2 regions of the Variovorax sp. RA8 genome follow, and region 1 is predicted to be linked to the other one. Evidence: riboswitches for the same ligand, from Rfam matches in the RefSeq annotation. Region 1 holds a riboswitch; the other holds the start of a gene.
The links. A riboswitch is a leader RNA that binds a small molecule or an ion and turns the genes downstream of it on or off. The one in region 1 is predicted to bind glycine.

Region 1 (3,400 bases):
CTGCGCGTGCAGCGTGATGCCGACGGTGGCGGTGTCGCCCTCGGCGTTCACCCACTCGTGGTCCTTGGTGTACTTGATGGTCATTGGAATGGCTCCTTGGGGAAGGGAAGGGAGGAAGAGAAAAGAGAGAAGCTGCGGCGCTAGCCACGGTAGTAGCGCGCCGGCACGAAAGGAAGCGTGCTGACCTCCATCGGCACCGGCTTGCCGCGCACGATGGCCTGCAGGCGGGTGCCGGGCTGGGCGTAGGCGAGGGCGACATAGCCCATCGCGACGGGCCGGTCGACCGTGGGGCCCAGCAGGCCGCTGGTCACCTGGCCGATCGGCAGGCCCTCGAAGGACTCGAGCAGCGTGCCGTCGCGCACCGGCACGCGCTCCAGCGCCACCAGGCCGACGCGCTTGCGCTTGAGCGTCTCGTGGTCGACATGGCCGGCAGCGCCGGTGTCGGCCGTGAGTTGCGCCAGCACCCGGGCCGCGCCCGGAAAGCCGCCCTCGCGCGCGCCGCCGCTGCGCCGCACCTTCTGGATCGCCCAGTTCAGCGAGGCCTCGACGGGGGTGGTGGTGGTGTCGATGTCGTTGCCGTAGAGGCACAGGCCGGCTTCCAGCCGCAGCGAGTTGCGTGCCCCCAGGCCGATGGGCTGCACCTCCGGCTGCGCCAGCAGCAGCCGGGCCAGTGCCTCCGCGTCGCGGGCGGCGACCGAGATCTCGAACCCGTCCTCGCCGGTGTAGCCGCTGCGGGTGGCGAAGGCCGCGATGCCGTCGATCTGCACCGCGCCGCCGGTCATGAAGACGAAGCGCTCGATGCCGGGTGACAAGCGCGTCAGCACTGCCGCGGCCTGCGGCCCCTGCAGCGCGAGCAGGGCGTGATCGGGCAGGGGCTGCACCTGGCAGCGCTGGCCGATCTTCGCCTGGATGTGCGCGATGTCGTCGGCCTTGCAGGCGCCGTTGACGACCACGAAGATCGAATCGTGGCCCTCGTTGAAGAACATCAGGTCGTCGAGGATGCCGCCCTCGTCGTTCAGCAGCAGGCCGTAGCGTTGCTTGCCCGGCGCCAGGCCGATCACGTCGACCGGCATCAGGGTCTCGAGGGCGGCAGCGGCGTCGGGCCCGACCAGGCGCAGCTGGCCCATGTGCGAGATGTCGAAGAGTCCCGCGGCCGTGCGCGTGTGCTTGTGCTCGGCCATCAGGCCGGCGGGATACTGCACGGGCATCGAATAGCCGGCGAAGGGCACCATGCGGGCGCCGAGCGCCACATGCAGGTCGTACAGCGGGGTCTTTTGCAGATCGTCGGAAGCGGAGGCCAAGGCACTCTCCATCAGGGGCAGTCCGGATCCATGGCGTTCAAGCCATGGGCCACCCCTGCTGTCCGCTTTACCTGAGAGATTCGCCCCACGATCGAGGTTTGCTCCTTCGGTGGGCGGCTTCACTCAAGCAAAGCCGCCTCTCTCCAGCAAGGAAACGCCCGGAAACACGGGCGCCTCGTCAGTCCTTTTGCCTGAGCGTTCGGGCCTTTCGTTCGATGGGCCCTGCGCCTTCGGCGGCCCCGCGATGCGAAGCTCTCTCCTGACTCGGAAGAGTGTAAAACGAAACAGGCCCTACGACCGTTCCAGCCGCAGCCGGCGCAGCAGGAATTTCTCCCACAGCTTGTCCGAGAGGAACTGCAGGGAGCGCCGGATGTGCTCCCGTGCATTGCGGGCGTCGTAGGGCGAGCGGATGTCGGCGCCCAGTTGCCGGGCGCGCAGGCTCAGCATGTGCTCCGACAGGCAGCAGCGCGCCTTCATGCGCAGGTCCTCGAAGTTGTCGGGCCCGAGCGGGTTGGCCTTGTGCCATTCGTGGTCCCACTTGAAGCGGCGCTTCTTCTGCACGCCCTGGCCGTCGTCGCTGATGAGCCAGGCGGACACGAAATCGACATAGGCCTCGCCCACATGGTCGCGGAATACGCCCCGGCCCGGTTCGAAGCGCTCGTTGACCAGCGAATCCAGCAGCGCGTTGCCGGGCGACAGGGTGCCGAGCCGATGGCGCAGCGTGTCGTTCATCGCGAAGCAGTAGGTCGATACCCATTCGAGCAGCGGCCCCATGGGGGTCATGGTCGAGCGCGGGAAGTCGTTGATCTCGCCGAACAGCCACGGGCCCGGATGCAGCGCCAGCTTGCGGATCTCGCCGCCGAAGCGTTCCAGCCGGCGCTCGCTCCAGGCGTGGTTGAGGGCGACCGTGTCGTTCGAGAACAGCCAGACGTCGGGCTGCTCGCCGCGAGCGAGCAGGGTTTCGATGCCGCTGTCCCAGCCGGAGAACTCCCGGTTGCTGTTGTCGCCGGGGACCACCAGGCCCTGCTCGGAGGCCATGCCGGTCGCGCTTTCGGCTGGCCTGGCACGGGCGTTGTCGACGATCACACTCGAGAAGCGGTCGCCGTCCTGGGCCAGGCGGGTTCGCAATTTTTCCAGCACCTGGAGCGAACGGTCGCGGTGCTGATCGCCAAACTCCAAGTGAACGAAACCGTAGCTTGTCATGCGTGCAGGGGAGAGAAGGAAAACGGTCGCGGCCGCGCAAGATGTTACCGCTTCAATGCGGCAAACGGCGGCGCTGGCCGCGAGAAGCGGCTGCAACCCTTCAGAGCCTATTCAAGAAGAAGGGGTGTCGTTTGTCAGCGAAGACGCCGTGTCGCGATCCACGCTGTAACCCCATGTTGTTCTCGGTGCAGGGCCTGCTCCGCCGGCAGCAGGCGCAGGATGCGATCGCGGATCGAGGACACCCGCGCGGCTACTTCGCATAAACGAGATCGCGCAGCCCCAGCGAAATGCCCGGCACGTAGGTGATGACCATCAGGCAGGCCAGGATCACCAGCACGAAGGGCACCAGGTGCCCGACGATGCGGTCCAGCGAGATGCGCGCCACCGTGCAGGCCGCGAACAGGTTGACGCCGAAGGGCGGCGTGATCATGCCCAGCGCCAGGTTGACCACCATCACCAGCCCGAAGTGCACCGGGTCGATGCCGAAGTGCATGGCGACAGGAGCAAGGATCGGCGCCAGCACGATGATGGCCGCGCTGGTTTCGATGAACATGCCGATGATGAAGAGCGCCGCGTTGACGCCGAGCAGGAACATGGCCGGCGACTGCAGCACGGCCTCGAGCCAATGGCCGATGGCCTCCGGCACGCCGGCGCGCGTGATCAGGAAGGCGAACAGCCCTGCGTTGGCGATGATGAACATGATCACCGACGACGAGATCACCGACTTGCGCAGCACCGCATAGAGTTGCGGCAGCTTGATCTCGCGGTAGATCAGCATGCCGACGACGAGCGCGTAGAGCACGGCCACGGCCGAGGCCTCGGTGGGCGTGAAGATGCCGCCGTAGATGCCGCCGAGGATGATCACCGGCATCAGCAACGCCCAGCCCGCTCGCCAG
Region 2 (3,400 bases), 2.4 Mb from region 1:
GGAACGCGAGGGCTACACGCTGCTGCTGGGCATGCGCAACTGGGAATTCGAGCTGTTCACCCGCCTGCGCCGTTCGTGACAACCGTCCAAGAAACCGGTTTCAAGCTAGAATCCCCGCTTGCAGCAGGTAAGCGGATGCCCGCCATCCCACCGTCGGCGAAAACTCCCATGAACGCCCAAGCGGTAGACCCACGCGGTTCGATCACTGCTGCCTTCGTCAATCGCCGACTGGAGAGTCATCACCCCGCGTGATGCGCCGAAGGAGCAAATCCGTTGCGACAGCGCAGCGGGTGAATCTCTCAGGCACCAAGGACAGGGGGAGCGGCAAAACTGGAACCCGGGTCCAGGCGCCTCCCAAACCGGGTGCCGCGGCTCGCCGTTCATGCCATCCCATAAGGATTCGGACATGCGCGTGCTCGTACTCGGCGCCGGCCTGCTCGGCGTCACATCGGCCTATTACCTGCAGCAGCTGGGCCACGAAGTGACCGTGATCGACCGGCATGCGACGCCCGGGGCCAAGGCCCGCGGCCTCGCCGCCGCCGGCCTCTCGCCGGATGCCGCCCGGCTTCTCCAGCAGTCGTCCCTCGCCTGGCCCACGCAGGCCGGCTGGAAGGCGCTTCGACGCCAGCTGCGCGGTCGCGTGGGCCGATGGCTCGACCACGCGTTCGGCCCCTCGCCCCGCTTCAATCCCCTCGAGCACCTGGTGCGGCTGGGTGCCTACAGCCGCGCCAGCGCGCGCGCCCTGCGCGATGAGGTCGGCGTGTCCGGCGGCGCGCGCAATGCGGGCGTGCTGAGCTTCTACACGGATGCCAACGCCTTCGAGGGCCGCCTGGCGCGCCAGCCCCGCTGGGACGCGCTGGGCTGCGAGGAGCGGCTGCTCTCGGCAGAGGACGCGCTCGCGCTCGAACCCGCGCTGAGCGGCGCGCGCGAGGCGCTGGCGGGCGCGGCCCATGCGCTCGACGACCCGTCGCGCGATCCGGCCCAGTTTGCCGCGGGCCTCATCTTCCTGTGCCGCGCGGCGGGCGTGCGCTTCCTGACGCGGCACCAGGTGCTCTCGCTGCACGAGGGCGCCGGCCGCATCGACCATGTGAAGGCGCTGGACGCCCATGGCCGCCCCGTCAGGCTGCAGGCCCAGGCTTATGTCCTGGCGCTGGGCGCCTCCAGCGTGACGCATGCCGAGCAGTTGGGGATCGCGATGCCGCTGCGCTTCATGCGCGAACACATCCTCACCCTGCCGATCAAGGATCCGGCGCGCGCTCCGCGCATGGCGCTGCGCGATTGGCAGGGCCGGCTGCGCATTCGCCGCGTCGAGACACCGGCCGGCGACTGCCTGCGGGTGTCTACGACCGTGCACGCCAAGGCCGGCGCCGGGAGCGAGTCCGACCCGGAGTGCTTCGAAGCGATGCTGCTCCGGGTCGAGAAGATGCTGCCGGGCGCCGTGGACGCCGGCCAGGCCGGCTTCGAGACGGCCCTGCACGCGGTGAGCAGGAGCGGCCTGCCGACCATCGGCAAGACCCGACTGCGCAATCTCTTCCTCAACTCCGCGCCGGGCGCGCGCGGCTGGATCAACGCCTGCGGCGCCGGCAAGTCCATCGCGCGCATCGTGAGCGGCCTGCGACCGGAACTGGAGTTCGCCTTCCGCCGCTTGTAGCAGGCTGCGCTTGGTAGGGCGCAAAGGGCCACCTACAATCCGCAGCACTGCAGGAGAGCGGGTCGACGTCAAGACGGCCCCACCGAAGGCGCAAACTCCCATAAACGCTCAGGTCGGCTCGCAACGATGAGCCTGTACTGCACCAACTGTCAGAGCCGTCTGGAGAGCCATCGCGCCACGCGCGATGCACCGAAGGAGCAAATCCGCTGCGGGCGCAGCGGATGAATCTCTCAGGTACCGAGGACAGGGGGAGCGGCAACTCGGACGCGTGCGCCGGTTGCTTTCTCTTTCTTCACAAGCTGCCGTTGCCTTCCCCACGTCCGAGCGCTGCAACCTGAAAGGTTCCTGCAATGCGCGTGATCGTTCTCGGCGCCGGCCTGCTCGGCGTCACCTCGGCCTACTACCTCCGCCAACTCGGCCACGAAGTGACCGTGATCGACCGGCAGGCCACGCCAGCCGCCGAAACCAGCTTCGCCAACGGCGGCCAGATCTCGGTCAGCCATGCCGAGCCCTGGGCCAATCCTGGTGCACCGCTCAAACTGCTGCAATGGCTGGGCAAGGAAGATGCGCCGCTGCTCTTCCGCCTGCGCGCCGACCTGCGCCAGTGGCTCTGGGGCCTGGCCTTCCTGCGCGAGTGCACGCCTGCGCGCACCCAGCGCAACATCGAGCAGATCGTGCGCCTGGGGACCTACAGTCGCGAGCTGCTGCAGCAGCTGCGCCGCGACAAGGGACTGCAATACGACCAGCGCACCCAGGGCATCCTGCACTTCTACACGACGCAGAAAGAATTCGACGCCGCCCTGAAGCCGGCCGAGCAGATGCGGGCCCTGGGTTGCGAGCGCCGCGTGGTTTCGGCCGACGAAGCAGTCCGCATCGAGCCGGCTCTGGCCCACATCCGGCCGCGGCTGGCCGGCGCCACCTACACGGCCGAGGACGAGTCCGGCGATGCCAACCGCTTCGCGCGGGAACTGGTCGCGCTGGCCGTGGCCGACGGCGTGCAGTTCCTCATGAGCCACACCGTCACCGCGCTGCGCGAAGCGGGCGGGCGCATCGACCATGTCGAAGCCACCGATAGCGAGGGCCGATTCCAGCGCATCCGCGGCGATGCCGTGGTGCTGGCGATGGGCTCGCTGTCCCCGCTCCATGCCGCGCCGCTCGGCATCCGGTTGCCGATCTACCCGGCCAAGGGCTACTCGGTCACGCTGCCGGTGAAGGACGCCTCGAAGGCGCACCAGGTCTCGCTGACCGACGACGAATACAAGCTCGTCTTCTCGCGCTACACCTCGGAAAGCGGCGACCGGCTGCGCATTGCAGGCACGGCCGAACTCAACGGCTACGACCGCGACCTCAACCGCGTGCGCTGCGAAGCCATCGTGCGGCGCGTGGAAGAACTCTTCCCCGGCGCTGGCGACACCACACGGGCGCAGTTCTGGACCGGCCTGCGCCCCGCCACGCCGAGCAACGTGCCGCTGATCGGCCGGACGCGCCTGCCCAACCTGTTTCTCAACACCGGCCACGGCACGCTGGGATGGACCCATGCCTGCGGCTCGGGCCACGCGATCGCGCGCATCGTGAGCGGGCTGAAGCCCGAGGTCGACTTCGCCTTCGTCGGCGCCTGAGCTCAGTCGTCGCGGATCAGCGCCTGCATCAGCGCGCGCAGAATGCCCAGCGCCGGCGCCTCGGTGCGCCGGCGTAGCGTCACGAGGCCGAAGCGGGCCACGGCGTCGAACGGCGGATTCATCTTCAGCT

Region 2: another riboswitch for glycine. It lies ahead of E5P3_RS03390 (D-amino acid dehydrogenase); the one in region 1 lies ahead of gcvT (glycine cleavage system aminomethyltransferase GcvT).

Annotation. Positions count from the first base shown of each region.
Region 1 is NZ_LR594662.1:3,150,837-3,154,236, forward strand. It holds gene gcvH (glycine cleavage system protein GcvH) at 1-84, opposite strand, end outside; gene gcvT (glycine cleavage system aminomethyltransferase GcvT) at 141-1,313, opposite strand; glycine riboswitch at 1,350-1,458, opposite strand; glycine riboswitch at 1,471-1,573, opposite strand; gene E5P3_RS14800 (hypothetical protein) at 1,593-2,480, opposite strand; gene E5P3_RS14805 (TRAP transporter large permease) at 2,755-3,400, opposite strand, start outside.
Region 2 is NZ_LR594662.1:709,047-712,446, reverse strand. It holds gene E5P3_RS03400 (helix-turn-helix domain-containing protein) at 1-79, shown strand, start outside; glycine riboswitch at 219-326, shown strand; gene E5P3_RS03395 (FAD-dependent oxidoreductase) at 407-1,651, shown strand; glycine riboswitch at 1,692-1,796, shown strand; glycine riboswitch at 1,801-1,908, shown strand; gene E5P3_RS03390 (D-amino acid dehydrogenase) at 2,002-3,270, shown strand; gene E5P3_RS03385 (LysR family transcriptional regulator) at 3,273-3,400, opposite strand, start outside.